Regions from separate parts of the Microbulbifer regidiadema genome, predicted to be linked through region 3. Evidence: predicted binding sites of a transcription regulator. Region 3 holds the regulator's gene; each other region holds the start of a gene.
The links. Region 3 encodes LexA, which represses DNA repair genes until DNA is damaged. Its sites were predicted from a motif close to ACTGTNTNTANANACAGT; they were not measured.

Region 1 (5,546 bases), 1.4 Mb from region 3:
GTGGCGCCGGGTCCTGGAGTCCAACACTATCGCGCCCTACATGATGGCTGAAACCTTTTGTGACAATGTTGCGGCCAGCGAGCACAAGCTTATCGCGGTGATCAGTAGCAAGGTCGGCAGTATCGCGGATAACCACTCTGGCGGAGGCTACCTCTACCGAACCTCCAAGACCGCTGTTAATCAAGTGGTGAAAAGCTTATCTGTCGATTTAGACCCCCAAGGAATTAGGGTTTTGGCCCTGCACCCGGGGTGGGTGAAAACCGCTATGGGCGGCCCGGCAGCACTGATTTCTACACAGGAAAGCGTTGGCGGACTAAAAAAACTGCTTTTAGACGATGAGCTGGTAAAAACGGGCCATTTCTATAACTACGATGGCAGTGAAATTCCCTGGTAGAACCGGGTGACCCCAGAGGCCCCATAGTGCGGGCCTCGAACGTCGCAGAGATATCGCGCACTGATGCCCCTGTAATGGCCTGTGACAAAACTTCCCTGAGAATCCCATAAAATACAGTTTCCGAACCCAGCGTATCAGCGGCATTGGTAAGCCTCGCGGGTCGGATTTATTTGCTTAAACATTTCTGCATATAACCACAGGATTGTCGTATTTGCCCTGTGGCGAGCAACAGCTTGCCGATTGCAAGATTGGGCAAGAATACGCAAGAAGTTTTCTATTATCCCGAGCGAAACATGCGTGAAAATGCCGTCAGGTTCAGGGCTGGTACAGGTTGGCCCTCTAGAATGCCGGCGGGTTTATCTTTTAGGCAAGGAAAACAACCCCTGACCAGTGTGTCCTCGAAGGAGCGGATATCATGAAATGGCTCGGTGCATTAACCCGGCGCAAAAGTGTTTCTACCCAACTACTGAAGTCGCCAATCCTCGCCGTCCTGATAGTGGCTGCGCTGGTGGGTTACCTGGGAGGGATGTCAATCTGGGTGGCGCTATTAGGTGTTATTGCTTATTACTCCAGAGGCTGTGATTGGCGGGCGGGCGCCTACAATCTCGCCTGTGTGGTCACAGGGCTGGGACTGGGGCTTGGCGCCCAAGCCGCAGCGGCTAAGTGGCAGATAGACCCCAGTATTTTACTTGTGCCGATTGCGCTGCTGTTTTCCATGATTAGTGTGTGGGCGATGGGTCTGGTTACCGGTATCAGAAATACCCCCAGCTATGCCATTGGTATTATTATCGCATTCCTTGCCCAGCTGGATATCACTCTGGATGCCTACTTCCAGTTGATTGCTGCGGTGTCGGTTGGAGCGATATTTGCCGGCTTGATTGATATTTTATGGCCGCGCAGGGCGAGAACTGCGGGAACCTGTTAATTTTCTCCCCGCTAGCAGCCCGCCCTGAGGGGGCTCTCCAGGTCACATGGTGTCGAGGTATTGCTCAATGTTGAAGCGTATAATTCTATCAACACTAATGGTAGTAGTGACGGCTTTGGCTTTTACCGAGCCTTATGAGGCAAAAAGCAGTATTGAGCCAGAGCACTACCGGACACTTCTCCGTTGATGTAATTTGTTGTTCTTTTCTAATTTGGTTATGGAGGACCGCTAGTGAAAGCAGAGTTTTGGCACGACAAATGGAAAAGAAATGATATTGGCTTCCATGAGGGAGCGGCTAATTCACTCCTGACCGAGTTTTTTCCCAAGCTGTGCCTGTCCCCCGGTGATCGTATTTTCTTGCCGCTGTGTGGTAAAACTAGAGATATCGCCTGGTTGCTGGGGCAGAATATAGCGGTGGTTGGCTGTGAACTCAGTGAAGCGGCGGTGAAGCAGCTTTTTAACGAGCTGGCGGTGACCCCACAGATAAGTCAAGTAGGTCGTCTAAAGTGCTACTCCGCTGCCCATATTGCTATTTTTGTCGGTAATATTTTTGATTTGCAGAGAGCGGAACTGGGCCCGGTTGCTGCGGTATATGACCGGGCTGCCTTGGTGGCCCTGCCGGAAGAAACTCGTAAGCGCTATGTAAAACACTTGCAGGATATTACCCAGATCGCGCCGCAACTCCTTATCACCTTTCAATATGATCAAGCGCAAATGCCGGGTCCGCCCTTTGCTGTGGGCCGCGATCTGGTTGATGAATATTACGCGGTGAATTATAACTTGCAGGCTTTGACAGCAAGAGCGGTTGTTGGTGGGTTAAAAGGCAAAGTTCCCGCCAGTGAGGAAGCTTGGCTGTTAACCCCCCAATAATTACGGCTTTTGTTGCGACGGCTCAACAGTTGGCAAGGGCTGACAGCCGAGGATCAAATTTTCTTTTTTGGATTTTGGCCACTTCTTAACGGCTATTTCCATTTTCAGGGCGGTTGATTTGTCGGGCAGTATGACAGAATACACCAGACTGAGAGGCCCCTTGCCGCGCAGGGCTTTAGCGGTTTTGGGACCATCACTACAGTGCTCAGTAAATCGCCTATCGAGATCATTGGTGATACCCGTATAGAGTGCCCCGCTGGCGGTTCGGATAAGATAGAGAAACCAATTTACCGCTGGCTCTGCCTTCATTTGTCTGCCTGCTTAATTCGTAGACTCAAGAGAATAAATCCTGTTGCGCATTGGGGGGAGCGGGCGGCTTGAACTGGGAGCAATCCAAGTCGAGGCGCCGGTGATCCAAGCCTAATTTTTTAATGGCTACCTGAAAGCGCCGTTGAAGCAGCTGAGCAAATACGCCGGTTCCTGTGCGTCTCTGCGAAAAATCACTTTGATAGTCCTTTCCCGCGCGGCTCTGCTGTACCAGGCTCATCACATGTTTTGCCTTTTCCGGGTAGTGTAGTGCTAACCACTCCCGAAATAGAGGCGCCACCTCGTGGGGAAGGCGCAACAGGATGTATGCGGCTCTTACCGCCCCCGCTTTATGTGCTGCACACAGGATTGCTTCCAGTTCACTGTCATTGAGTGCTGGAATCATCGGAGCGGCAAGTACAGCGGTAGGAATACCTGCCGCACTCAGCTGCTCAATGGTGCGCAAGCGTGCGGAGGGACCGGCGGTTCGGGGTTCCAGCTTGCGTTTTAGGGTATTGTCCAGAGTTGTCACACTGATAGCGACTTGCGCCAGATTTTCTTGGGCCATTTCGGCCAGTAGGGGCAGATCCCGCAAGATCAACTGGCTTTTGGTGATGATAGTTACCGGCTGGCGAAATGCCTGCATCACTTGCAGTAAGCTCTGGGTAATCCCCTTCTCCCGCTCCAGGGGTTGATAGGGATCGGTATTGGCTCCCAGGGCGATGGGACTGCACTGATAGTTCTTCTTTCGCAGCGTTTTCTCTAAGAGTTCAGCGGCATTGGGCTTGTAGAAGAGCTTGGTTTCAAAATCCAGACCGGGCGATAAATCCATATAGGCATGGGCCGGGCGGGCGTAGCAATAGATACAGCCGTGTTCGCACCCCCGATAGGGGTTTATGGATTGTGAGAAAGGAATATCCGGCGATTGGTTGGTTGCGATAATACTTTTCGCTTTTTCCGGGGTGGCAGAGGTTATTAATCTCACCGGCTCGTCGGGCTCTGTTTGCCAGCCGTCACTTTCACGGGAGCTGGATAACTCGGCAAAGCGCCCAGCAAGGTTGTTGGCTGTTCCCCGGCCTTTAGCCGCTGGGGGTGTTTTGATAAGGGGGCGATCTGACATAGCTATAGCAATAACTGTATTAATGTACAGTTTACGCTGCCATTTTACCTGATTGCAAGATCTTGCTGGGAATATACAGAGAGGAGTGGGTAACGCGCTTTTTGCCCCCCTGAGAGCTGGGGTTTGCTCTCAGGGGGATTTCTGAGTTCCAACTAGGCGGTGACTGCTGGGTTATATCTCGCCTCCATTTCCAGGCCCGGCCGTTCGTCATCCCAAATCATATGTACTACTTTCCAGGACTCCCCATCGTTCAATAGCTGAATACTATTAATGCCTCTTTTTAGGAACTGGGTCTTTTCTTTGTCTGCCCAGGCCTCATAGACGCTAAAAGCATGGGCAATATTGCCAAACTGCTCAATGATGTTATGTATTTCCACTTCGTAGAAAGGGCGACCGGCGATTAGGGATTCAAAATTCTCTGGGTATTCCTGCACGCTTAGAATGGTTGACTGAGGCTTGCCATTTTTATCAACAGAGGTGCGGATCATTTTGGCATAGGGCAAAAATAGGGCTTCCTGCCTTTTCCAATCCCGCTGAAAACCCGCTGGACCAGAAATTCCACTGTAGAGTTCATCTACTACTTTCTTTATTTCAAGTTTTTCTTGCATTGTCCTCTCCTTGATAAACATTAATACTTCGGCCAATTATGGGGGGCTTGTTTAATGTAAAAACTGACAGGCTCGTGTGGTACGGCTTTTACGCTTTAGCGTGAAAATCTTTTCCGTTGAGGTTCAGCGTGTTTTTCATTTTCCGATGATATCAGCAGGAAATTGGGTTTGCTATAGAGGTAAGTCTAGATTTTGACGCTGTCGAGTTTATTGGGACTGCAAATAAGCTCCCCAAATTATTGGGTCCAGGCATGTTGGCAATTTAGGGGTTGCTGTGGAAATCCAAAGGAGAGAGGGAGCGGAGTGTTTAGCTGCCTAGCATGTGGTACTGAATATCCGGTCAAAGTCGATAATTTGTGGATTGAATACCTTTCTTGAGAGTGGGAGAGGTGTACTGAAATTACGGCCATTGTTAGACCGGTTGACTGGCTGATAATGGTTGATAGCTGCTTTGGCCCTGGTTTTGTTTGGACTAGTAGAGGCTTAAAAGAGGAGAGTGTTGAAATATCTGCTTTAATTTCTGAATGTAAGGCGCTGGTGGTGTTGCGATTATCTTGATTGGCGAGTACATAGGGATAATCGCAGGAAGGGGGCAGCTCTTGCAAAGGGCTAGGGCTATTCGCGGCGAGACTTTTTCCAAAGGGCGAGCTGGCGCCTATAGAACAGGGCTTAGAGCCTGTGTAGTTGGTGCCTATACTGTAACTGTCTACTTATAAGCTGGCGTCGAAGCCCCGTGGGAAAATTTGAATCTTTTACTGGGGGTTATCGGAAGTAAAGGGTGCCTGTTGTACGTAAAGCGGTTCCACTGGCAATCAATTTGGGAAGTCAGTATTGAGTTTGCTACGGAGTGAGTTTCGTCAGAAATTTCACCGAGGGAAGCACCGTTCTCCAGTGGGGTTGGATTCTGATTGTGACTGCCTTCGATTCATGGGTACAGTGGTAACGGGAGTTATTGGGTGAGTAATGTTGTCACTGTTGTGGGTCAGGGGCTCTATCTTGCCGCTGCCGCCGTTATTGGTTTAGGTATAGCGAGGGTGCTGCGTATTGACAATACGATCAGCTGTCTTATTGCTGGAGTGTTAGCGGCCTTACTTCTGCCCATTTTTAACTATGATACGGGATTGCGAGCAGCCAGCTTGAGAGATTTGGTTTTTTTTGTGATTCTGCCCGTACTTATTTTCGAGTCAGCCTGGGAGTTAGAGCCCAAACGTTTAAAGCGTTGGGTTGGGCCGATACTGCTATTCTCGACTTTGGGATTGGTTATTTGCGCAACGATTATTGCGGCTATTACTTACTATGGCGTTGGTCATTCAGAGGGGTTCC
Region 2 (5,546 bases), 560 kb from region 3:
ATAACATTGGACATATCTACCTCGTTACTGAAATCGGTAACGGGGATAGATACTTGGTGCCACTCGCCGTCGCGGGTGAAGCTGTAAGGGTCGGAGCCGCTGGCAAATTCAATCCATTGCTGGCCAATATCGGCAACGCTGCCGCTCTTCATGCCGATTTTAAAAGTCGTGTCTGAAGTGGTCTTCAGAGCGAAATTCAGCATTGCGGAATCATTGTCGAAGGCGGACAGGTCGTAATAGTTGTCGGCAGTAAATGCCATTCCAAACCAGCCGGCACCCGAGGAGTAAAAGGAGAGGGATTCCTCACCTTCAAATGGGGTTTGATTGGCTTCCAGCAGGGTGTTGCCCCAAATATACAGGTTGCCGTCAGTTCCCTGGGTGAAAGTTGAGTTGGCCTCGGTGGTTTCGCTGTAGAGAGAGAAGACACCGGTTGGCGCTGTTTTTTCAACGCTCTCGCTGAAATAGACCTCGTCAATGGCCAGAACAAAGTCTTCAGATGCAGCATCGCCGCGAATCATAAATGCCTGGCTGATAGTGTTGAAGTCTACTCCGAGTTTGCTTAGGGGGATACTGACCTGGTGCCATTCGCCGTCGCGCTCAAAGCCGTAGGTATCGTCGCCATCTACCAGGTCTATCCAGGCATCTCCGCCACCAGTACTGGAAATTCCGATGCCGATAGTCTGGCTGCTGGTGGTTTTCATTTTGAGATTGAGATGGCCGTTTTCATAGTTCATCAGATTCAGGTCATAGTGCATCCAAAAGCCCATACCGAACCATTCACCAGCGGTAATCTCTAACTCCAGTGCTTCGTCACCCTCGGCGGCATCGCTGCTAACAGTTGCAGCCATGCTGTTTTGATTCCAGATATACAGCTCTGTATCGGTGCCAAGCTCCAGCGATTCGGATAGGCTGGCGCTCTCAGAAAATACGCCGATATCGCCATTTTTTGCCGTGTCTTCCGCCAGAGAAATTTCTGTGCTGTAACTGCTGTCGTCGTTGTCGTAGATGCGCACATAGTCCACATACATTTTAGCGGGCATAGGTGCGGTGATTTCGCTATTGGTATAAATTTCCGGGAATACACCACCTACCGCCAAGTTCAGGATCAGGAAGTGGTGCTGGCGGAACTCGTCAAAGGCCGGGTCTTCACTGCCGATGCTGATAATTTCATTGGCTTCGTCGTCGACCCACATGGCGATGCTGTCGGGTGTCCAGGTCATGCCGAAAACATGATAGTCCTCGGTGAGGTCCACACTGGAACCGAAATCGTCAACCAGGTTTTTCGATTGGCCGTAGTCTGCCTGGCCGGTGTAGTCATCGGACTCATGCCACCAGTGAAAAGCACCTGAAACCTCGGAGTTGACGGTGCCGGCGCTGAGCGCCTCGGCCATGCCCGCTTCAAGAATATCCAGCTCGCCACAGGCGGGCCAGCCCACTTGGCCGTAGTCGCCACCGAGCTGCCAGAAGGCGGGCCACAATCCGGCATTTAGGTCGGGCAGTTTTATGCGCGCTTCAATAGTGCCGTATTGATAGGTCATGCGACCTAGGGTTTTTAGACGAGCGGAGGTAAAACTGCCGTCATCATTTTGCAGCGCCTGAATAATAAGGTTGCCATCTTCGATATAGGCATTGGCGCTGTCGTCGGTGTAGGTTTGCAATTCATTGTTACCCCAGCCTGAATTGCCGACATCGTAAGTCCAGACGGACTTATCAATACTGTCGCCATCGAAATTGTCTTCCCATACCAGTGTTTTCGCACCGGCAAGTGAAGACACACAGGCACTGACAATCGCAGCTGCAATCGCTGATTTTTTTAAGTTCATGATTTTGTCTTTCTTTAATTGTTTATAGGGTCGCCAACGTCATTATGTTTTTATATGGCTATACTTTCGCGCCCACTGTTGTTGGTGGGGCTTGGAGGTTTATCTGCTTTTTATTTTGGTACTTATTTTTTACTACAGCAGTAACAGACTAACAAAAAGCCGGCAGCTGCAAAGGGAATGTGCGGCCCCTTTATCGTAGGAGCGGTCCAGCTTGTCGCATATATGAAAATTATTTTATTAAAAAATGAGGCGGACAGCGTGGATAAGAGCCCTTGCACATTTTTTGCCCTTTTATCATTAAGCTATTTCTTGTCTTCTAAACTGTTCGGTTGAAATTATTTGCTGAATTTACACCTCTTTTAAAATTTAAATTCTAATTTTTAGCTGAGATAGTGGGAGAGGTTGGATTTGGTGGTTTGGCGGTATTTTTTATCTTTTGGTGCCGGTGTGATCTTGCTGTAAATCCAGGTTCTAATTTTGTTGAGGGCGGCTGAATTTTCGGCGGAGGCGCTGCTCGTTTAAAATGGGGGGCAGGTCGGCGCTGGTCGACATTCAGAATTGGGGCCCGCTTCCGTAGGGTGGGGCCTGGAGGCGGTTGAATAGGATGAAACAGTGGATCACAGAGAGATAATCGAACTTGCCGGTGAGCTGGGTCGGGAGCTGGAAAAGAGAGCGTGGCGAGTGTCGTCGGCGGAATCTTGTAGTGGCGGTGCGATTGCCGCAGCGATTACGTCTGTTGCGGGTGCCTCTAGTTGGTTCGACGGATCAATTGTGAGCTATGCCAATCGGATCAAGAACAGTGTCCTAGGGGTCGATAGTGGCGATCTGAAGCAGTTTGGTGCGGTGAGCGAGCCGGTTGCACGGCAGATGGCCTGTGGGGTTCTGGCGATGATGGATGCCAATCTCGCCGTTGCCGTCAGCGGTATTGCCGGGCCCGATGGCGGCAGTGCAGAGAAGCCGGTGGGTACTGTTTGGATTGCCTGGGCCCATGCGGAGGGGCAGGAGCCGGTACAGATCGATGCGAAGCGCTTCCTGTTCAGCGGCAATCGGGCGGAGGTGCAAGCGCAGACCGTGATCGAGGCACTCAAGGGGATGCTGGCGATTGTCTATGAGCACCCGGTTTGAGCCTGTCCATCGGGTCAATTTTTCCCCGTTTGCGGCCAGCACTGGCCTCTTTTCCGGCAGTGCTCAACTTAATGTGGAGCTGGTACTCAGCTTGAGGAATTACTGGTTGCCTATACAGTAATCCTTCGTTAAGCTTGCCACCACTCAATACAGCTCAGAAATACGGGAATGGTCATGGATTCCAATAAAGACAAGGCGCTAAAGGCGGCGCTCTCTCAGATTGAACGCCAGTTCGGTAAAGGCACTGTGATGCGCATGGGGGACAAGGAACGCGAGCGTATCCCCGCGATCTCCACCGGCTCCCTCGGCCTGGATGTGGCTCTGGGAATAGGCGGCTTGCCGCGCGGCCGTATTGTTGAAATCTATGGACCGGAATCCTCCGGTAAGACCACCCTTACTTTGCAAGTGATTGCCGAGGCCCAGCGCAACGGCGGCACCTGTGCTTTCGTGGATGCCGAGCACGCCCTCGACCCTATCTACGCAGAAAAATTGGGTGTAAATGTCGATGAGTTGATCGTATCCCAGCCGGATACCGGTGAGCAGGCGCTGGAAGTGGCCGATATGCTGGTGCGCTCCGGTGCCGTTGATGTGCTGGTAGTGGACTCCGTAGCGGCCCTGACCCCGCGCGCTGAGATCGAAGGCGAAATGGGTGACTCCCACGTGGGCTTGCAGGCTCGCCTGATGTCCCAGGCCCTGCGCAAGCTCACGGGTAATATCAAGAACACCAATACCCTGGCGATCTTTATCAACCAGATTCGTATGAAGATCGGTGTTATGTTCGGCAGCCCCGAAACCACCACCGGTGGTAACGCCCTCAAGTTCTACTCCTCTGTACGCCTGGATATCCGTCGTATCGGCTCCGTTAAAGATGGCGATGAGGTGGTGGGCAATGAAACCCGGGTGAAAGTGGTTAAGAACAAGGTCGCCCCTCCATTTAAGCAGACCGAATTCCAGATCATGTATGGTGAAGGCATCAACATGATCGGTGAGATTGTCGATTACGGTGTGAAGATGGGGTTGGTAGATAAGGCCGGCGCTTGGTATAGCTACAAGGGCGATAAGATCGGCCAGGGCAAGGCGAATGCCACTAAGTTCCTGCGCGATAACCCCGCTATTCGCAACGAAATTGAAGGCCAGTTGCGCGCGCAGCTGCTCGGTGATCTGGTCCCGGCCACCTCTGAAGAGGCTGTGGAGTTACCGGAAGAGTAGATGCCGTACACAAAAGCGGATTCCTCCGCTGATTCAGCTCAGGCGCTTTTCGGCGCGGCGCTTGAGCTGTTGACCCGCCGCGAGCACTCCTGCCGTGAACTGAGGCAGAAGCTTGCGGCCAAATTCCCCGGTGCCGATTTCGAAGCCCTCCTTGAGCGTCTACAGGAGCTCAACTACCAATCCGATCAGCGCTTTGCCGAGGTATTTGCCCGCTCCCGTGTCCAGCGGGGGCAGGGGCCTATTCGTATTCGCCAGGAGTTACAGCAGCGCGGTGTGGGCGGTGAGTTGATTACTCGGGCTCTGGAGCAGCTGGAAGTGGACTGGTTTGAGCTGGCCGCAGAAATGCTACAGAGGAAATACCGGGCCTCAATAAGTGCTGAGCTCCCCAGAGATCAGTGGCTGAAGGAGCGGGCGCGGCGTCAGCGATATCTGGCTTATCGGGGATTTCCCGCCGATGCGATTGGCTGGGCGCTGGACGGCGATTAATCGGGCTTATATTCTGACCGGTGTCTGGGGAGCTGGTCTATAGCTTTTGGCCGCTCTTTCAGGCGTAGAAAGGGACCAGAAGAATAAGCGCGAGAACTCTATGATCCTGTCTATTGACCAGGGCACCACCGGTACCACAGCCTTTATTTTCGACAGTAAGGGCCATTTGGTTGGCCGCAGCTACGCCGAAATCCCCAATCATTACCCCCAACCTGGCTGGGTTGAGCAGGATGCGCAAGAGATTTGGTCGGTCACTCTCCGGGTCTGTGCCGCAGCACTTGAGCGCGGCGGTATTTGCGCGTCGGATATCACGGCGGTAGGGATTACCAATCAGCGCGAGACCACCATTCTCTGGGACAGATATACCGGCGAGCCGGTTTTTCCCGCGATAGTGTGGCAGTGTCGGCGCTCTGCCGAGGTGTGCCGTGAGCTGGAGGCGCTCGGCCGGTCTGACTGGTTGCGAGCGCGCAGCGGCCTATTGCTGGATGCCTACTTTTCCGCGAGCAAGCTGACCTGGCTATTCCGCCACAACCCCGACCTGCTGAGCCGAGCCCAGAGGGGGGATCTGTGTTTTGGCACGGTGGATAGCTGGTTGATCTGGAAGCTGAGTGGCGGAAGGGCCCATCTTACCGATCACACCAATGCCAGCCGCACCCTGCTGTATAACCTCAAGAACAAAGCCTGGGATAGGGAGTTACTCGACTTCTTCCAGTGCCCAGAATCTATTCTCCCGCAAATTCTGCCGTCGGCAGGTCACTTTATCGATACAGATCCCCAGGCCTTTCTCGGTATGTCAGCTCCGATTTGCGGTGTCGCGGGAGACCAGCAGGCGGCGCTGTTTGGCCAGGGATGTACCGAGCCCGGCAGTATTAAGAATACCTATGGAACCGGTTGTTTTATGTT
Region 3 (5,546 bases):
AAGCGAAAACCATCAATAAATATCTCGGCAAGGACTTTGTTGTGAAGTCCAGTGTCGGCCATATTCGCGATTTGCCCACGGGTGGGGGCAATAAACAACCGGTTGACGCAAAGGAGCGCGCGCGTCGTGCGGCGGAAACACGCAAGCTTTCCCCCGAGGCGAAAGAGGCTTACAAGCGCAAGAAAAATCGCGAGCAGCTGATCAAGCGTATGGGGATAGACCCGGATCAGGAGTGGCAGGCCCACTACGAGATACTGCCGGGCAAAGAGAAAGTGGTGAGCGAATTGCAGCGGCTCGCCGAAGGCGCCGATCACATCTATCTCGCAACGGACTTGGACCGCGAGGGAGAGGCGATTGCCTGGCATTTGCGCGAGGCGATTGGCGGCGATAACGACCGCTACCGCCGGGTTGTGTTTAACGAAATCACCAAATCGGCGATTCAGGAGGCTTTTAAAGATCCCGGCCGTCTGAATATTAACCGCGTCAACGCCCAGCAGGCGCGCCGCTTCCTCGATCGGATTGTCGGCTATATGGTATCCCCACTCCTGTGGGAGAAAGTGGCCAGGGGCTTGTCTGCGGGGCGTGTGCAATCCGTTGCGGTTCGCCTGGTGGTGGAGCGGGAGCGGGAAATCCGCGCGTTTATTCCCGAAGAGTACTGGACCCTGTTTGCCGACACCGCAACGACAAAGGCGGCCAAGTTGCGCCTCGAGGTGAAAAAGCAGGCCGGTGAGGCTTTCCGCCCCACCAACGAAGAGCTGGCGATGAATGCTGCCAAGCAGCTGCAGTCCAGTGAGTTTGTCGTTTCAGCCCGCGACGACAAACCCACCAGTTCCAAGCCCGGCGCGCCATTTATTACTTCCACCTTGCAGCAGGCGGCCAGTAACCGTCTCGGCTTCAGCGTGAAGAAGACCATGACCCTGGCCCAGCGTTTGTATGAAGCCGGTCATATCACCTATATGCGTACTGACTCCACCAACCTCAGTAAAGAGGCAGTGGAATCTGCGCGGGATTATATTGGCGAGAATTACGGCGATAAATATCTGCCGCAAAGCCCTAACAGCTACAGCAGCAAAGAGGGCGCTCAAGAAGCGCACGAAGCGATTCGCCCATCCGATGTGCGTATCGCCCCGAATATGCTCTCCGGTGTCGAGCGGGACGCGGAGAGGCTGTACAACCTGATTTGGCAGCAGTTCGTGGCCTGCCAGATGACCCCAGCCCAGTTCACCTCCTCTTCAATTGTGGTCAGTGCCGGTGACTTTGAGTTGCGCGCACGGGGCCGGGTGATTCGATTTGACGGTTTCCTCAAAGTCGCTCCAGCGAGCGGCAAAAAGGATGAGGATCTACTGCTTCCGGATGTGAAGGTCGGGGATAAACTGTCCCTTCAGCAGCTGGACCCCAAACAGCACTTTACCAAGCCGCCGGCGCGCTTTAGCGAAGCGGCCCTGGTTAAAGAGCTGGAGAAGCGCGGCATCGGCCGCCCCTCCACCTACGCCTCCATTATTTCCACGATCCAGGATCGCGGTTATGTGCGTTTGGAGAACCGCCGTTTTTACGCCGAGAAAATGGGGGATATTGTCACCGACCGCCTCAGCGAAAGCTTTAAGAACCTGATGGATTACGGCTTTACTGCAAACCTGGAGGAATCTCTGGACGCAGTTGCCGATGGCGATAAGGGCTGGAAGCAACTGCTCGATGAGTTTTATCAGGACTTTTCCGGGCGTCTGGAAAAAGCCCAGTCTGCCGATGCGGGCATGCGCCGCAACACGCCGACCGATACCGATATCGAGTGCGGCAAGTGTGGCCGCCATATGCAGATTCGCACCGGTTCCACCGGGGTGTTCCTCGGCTGCTCCGGTTACGCACTGCCGCCCAAAGAGCGCTGTACCAATACCATGAACCTGGTATCGGGGGACGAAGCGGTCGATGCGGACAAGGACGAGGAAGCGGAATCCAGGCTGCTGCGCGAGAAGCGCCGCTGTGGCAAGTGCGGTACTGCCATGGATAGCTACTTGTTGGACGAGCAGCGCAAATTACATATTTGCGGCAATAACCCGGATTGCAGCGGCTACGAGATAGAGCAGGGCACCTTTAAAATTAAAGGGTACGATGGTCCGATTATCGAGTGTGATAAATGTGGCAGTGATATGCAGTTAAAGTCGGGCCGCTTTGGCAAGTACTTTGGCTGTACCAATGAGAGCTGTAAGAACACTCGCAAGCTGTTAAAAAATGGACAGCCGGCACCACCGAAAATGGACCCGGTTCCCATGCCGGAGCTGGCCTGTATCAAAGTGGAGGATCACTACATCCTGCGCGATGGTGCCTCGGGTCTGTTCCTGGCTGCCAGTCAGTTCCCCAAAAACCGCGAGACCCGGGCTCCGCTGGTCAAAGAGTTGCTGCCCCACCAGAGCGAAATCGATCCAAAATACAGCTTCCTATTTTCTGCGCCGACGCAGGACGATAGTGGCCGGGATACGGTGGTTCGATTCAGTCGTAAAACTCAGGAGCAATACGTTCAATCTGAGGAGGAAGGCAAGGCGACCGGTTGGCGTGCTTTTTACCGCGATGGCAGTTGGAAAGTAGAGGCCTCGACCAAGAGCACGGCTGCCAAGCGCAAGAAGCCTGCGACTAAAAAAGCAGCGGCAAAGAAGTAGGCCATGAGTAACCCCTACACCATCCATGTGACTTCGGCTCTGCGCAAGGGCCAGTTGCTGTTGCAGCAGCCGTGGGATATTCCCCTCCAGCGCGATGCGCTGGAGGAAGCGGCATTGATGCAGTTGTGCAAGGCCTACCGGGCCTTTCTCGCAGAGCAGGCCAGCCAGCTTCAGCTGGGGTTTGAGCCGGCTTCCCCGCAGTTGATTATCGATGCGCTGGGTGTCCAGGGGCGGGCCAGTGCTGAGGTCAATGAACTGGCAGGCCTGGTGGGCGATCCGCAAAGCTGGCTGTCCCATATGCTGCACGCCTGGCAGGAGCAGCAGAAAATATCTGCGGCTGCCGAGGAAAAGTCACAGCCGGTCAATTTAATACCGCTACACAATGAAGTCGCCGCGCCAGAATTTGCCCCCCTGTGCAAAGAGTCGCTGCTCGACTGGCATCGCTGCCTGAGCGAGCTGGTGGTGAGGCAGCGGGCCCATCTGGACGAGTGTTAAGTCATCTCCGAAGCCCCTGGGCAATTCACTGATCTTTTTGCGGGCCTTTAAGGCCCGTATTCTTCACTGCTTTCAGGTCGGCCCCTGTTTTTGTCGCAGGGGTTCGACACTGCTGCGCAGTTGTCTAAGTCCCAGCTTAAAAATGGGCCAGAGTATAAATTAATTGAGAACATCTCGGACTTGAGCGGGGCGAATGAAACTTCCCGCAAGCCTGTGGTACACTGGGCGCAAACTACTGTGCCGTGAAGGAAAAGCGAATGTCCTCCGAAACTTTTGAGATTATCGAGTTGGCTAATGGCGATGTAGCCTTGCGTCGTGCTGGCCACAAGGAGGACCCTTTGGTGAGCATCTCTTTTTCAGCAGAGAGCCTTCAGTTTTTGCAAAAGCACAAGGTTGCTGTAGCTCGGGCTATGCTGGAAGCGGGTATTGAAGCTGTGCAAAATCTGGACGATCTAGAGGTGGGCTACTTCGAGGAAGAAGAGTTGATGCCGGTAAATCACACCGTTCACTAATAGTAATGCCTGATAGCAGCATTGCATTAATGTCAGTGCTATTGGTTAAATCAGCAGCGGCCAGTGGCCGCTGTTGTTGTTTTTAGAGCGCCTTAAGGTGCTTGGCGAATCACACCGACAGCCAGCCCCTCAATCACAAAGTTCTTATCTCTCATATCGACCTGAATTAACTCAAAGTCATCATTTTCAGGAAGCAGCTGAACCGTTGCCTGATTACCCTTGCGGCGAAAACGCTTCACAGTAACCTCATCATCAATTCGGGCAACCACGATCTGTCCGTTGCGCACCTGTTCCGTTTTTTGTACGGCGAGTAAATCCCCATCGAGAATCCCGGCGTCGCGCATACTCATGCCGTGCACCCGCAGCAGGTAATCGGCCGGTGGGTGGAAAAAGCTGGCAGGCATGTCGCAGTAGTCCTCAATATGCTCAGCGGCGAGGACCGGGTGACCTGCGGCAACCCGTCCCACAATGGGTAGACCGGATTGATGGTCGGGGATACGTATTCCACGGGAGGCACCGGCAACCATCTCAATGGCGCCTTTTCTAGCGAGAGCTTTCAGGTGTTCCTCAGCGGCATTAGGTGAGCGAAAGCCTAGTTCCTGGGCGATTTCTGCCCGTGTTGGCGGGTAGCCTGTTTCATCCAGGTAGGCTTTGATCAGGTCGAGAACCTGAGTCTGACGAGCGGTGAGATTGGTCATAGTTTTACCTAGTTTTCTGTATTTATATACAGTTGCTGGAATTATATACAGATTTAATGTTCGCGCAATCCTCAGCTTTTAGTCTTTGTGAACTGCTACATTGAGAGAGAAAGTAAGGAAAGCAGAAAACGTTGAAAGAGCTGACAATAAGGGGGAAACGTAATGTTGGACGCAAAGATGCCGGAAGCTTGGAGGGTGCTTCGTATTCAGTCTGAGTTGGTCGATGGAATAGAGCGATTGATTGCGTTGGGCGGGGCTGTAACTGTGTTTGGAGGGGCGAGGTTTACAGAGGATAGTCCTGAGTACCAGCAGGGCGTGAAGTTGGGAGAGCTTCTCGCTGCGGAGGGAATACCGGTGATTACCGGCGGCGGGCCGGGTTTGATGGAGGCCTGTAACCGGGGTGCCTTTGCCCAGCCGGGCGCGTCGATTGGCTTAAATATAGAGCTGCCCTTTGAGCAGGCGGCGAATCCCTATCAAGATATCAGTTTGAATTTCCGCTACTTTTTTGTGCGCAAGTTTATATTTGTAAAGCACGCGCTCGGATTTGTCGGGCTCCCCGGCGGGTACGGCACGCTGGATGAGCTGTTTGAAGCACTCACCCTGGTACAAACCCAGAAAGTGCGGCGCTTCCCGATTGTATTGGTGGGTAAGCGCTACTGGAGTGGGCTCTACGACTGGCTGGTAGATACCGTTTTAGAGCGCAACTGCATCGATGCCGGTGATCTCGACCTCTTCCATCTTGTCGATAGTGTGGAGGAGGCTGCGGCTCTAATTATGAAATATATGCATGTGAAAGCATAAGCTCGCAAATAAACCGAACTAAAGCGGGGCTCTGAATTACTCCCGAACAACTCTGCGATCCTTCAACGGGTCGCTTTTCTTTTGCGGTATCCCCCAGCCTGCGATCTCTAAAGCACTAAAAAACACCCCCGCTCAAACTTTTACCTGGACTGCTCTCACACTTTAGCGCTAAGGGGGTCTGGGGGCGTTCGGCACTTTGACTGAGGCTGCGGGGCGCCTATCCAGTGGGCTCTGCGGCAGTGAGAATGTGCTACTCTGGCGGCGATTAAACGTATGTTTTAAATGGTGTTTGAGACTTATGAGTCAGACAGATACGGTCAGCCGGATACTCGATGCAGCGGAAGTGCTGTTTGCTGAACGAGGTTTTACTGAAACCTCTTTGAGAACGA

Region 1: a site for LexA is predicted at 3,629-3,646, ahead of ACJJIK_RS07855 (PA0069 family radical SAM protein). Genes of this name have one in related genera too.
Region 2: a site for LexA is predicted at 3,050-3,067, ahead of recA (recombinase RecA). Genes of this name have one in related genera too.

What each region holds. Positions count from the first base shown of each region.
Region 1 is NZ_CP174297.1:1,821,441-1,826,986, reverse strand. It holds gene ACJJIK_RS07875 (SDR family oxidoreductase) at 1-394, shown strand, start outside; gene ACJJIK_RS07870 (DUF1097 family protein) at 810-1,319, shown strand; gene tmpT (thiopurine S-methyltransferase) at 1,551-2,189, shown strand; gene ACJJIK_RS07860 (GIY-YIG nuclease family protein) at 2,190-2,498, opposite strand; gene ACJJIK_RS07855 (PA0069 family radical SAM protein) at 2,524-3,615, opposite strand; gene ACJJIK_RS07850 (hypothetical protein) at 3,768-4,223, opposite strand; gene ACJJIK_RS07845 (cation:proton antiporter) at 5,180-5,546, shown strand, end outside.
Region 2 is NZ_CP174297.1:4,778,434-4,783,979, forward strand. It holds gene ACJJIK_RS20970 (family 16 glycosylhydrolase) at 1-1,823, opposite strand, end outside; gene ACJJIK_RS20975 (CinA family protein) at 2,436-2,948, shown strand; gene recA (recombinase RecA) at 3,123-4,157, shown strand; gene ACJJIK_RS20985 (regulatory protein RecX) at 4,158-4,643, shown strand; gene glpK (glycerol kinase GlpK) at 4,744-5,546, shown strand, end outside.
Region 3 is NZ_CP174297.1:413,879-419,424, forward strand. It holds gene topA (type I DNA topoisomerase) at 1-2,651, shown strand, start outside; gene ACJJIK_RS01745 (DUF6586 family protein) at 2,655-3,146, shown strand; gene ACJJIK_RS01750 (hypothetical protein) at 3,404-3,658, shown strand; gene lexA (transcriptional repressor LexA) at 3,751-4,356, opposite strand; gene ACJJIK_RS01760 (LOG family protein) at 4,519-5,157, shown strand; gene ACJJIK_RS01765 (TetR/AcrR family transcriptional regulator) at 5,456-5,546, shown strand, end outside.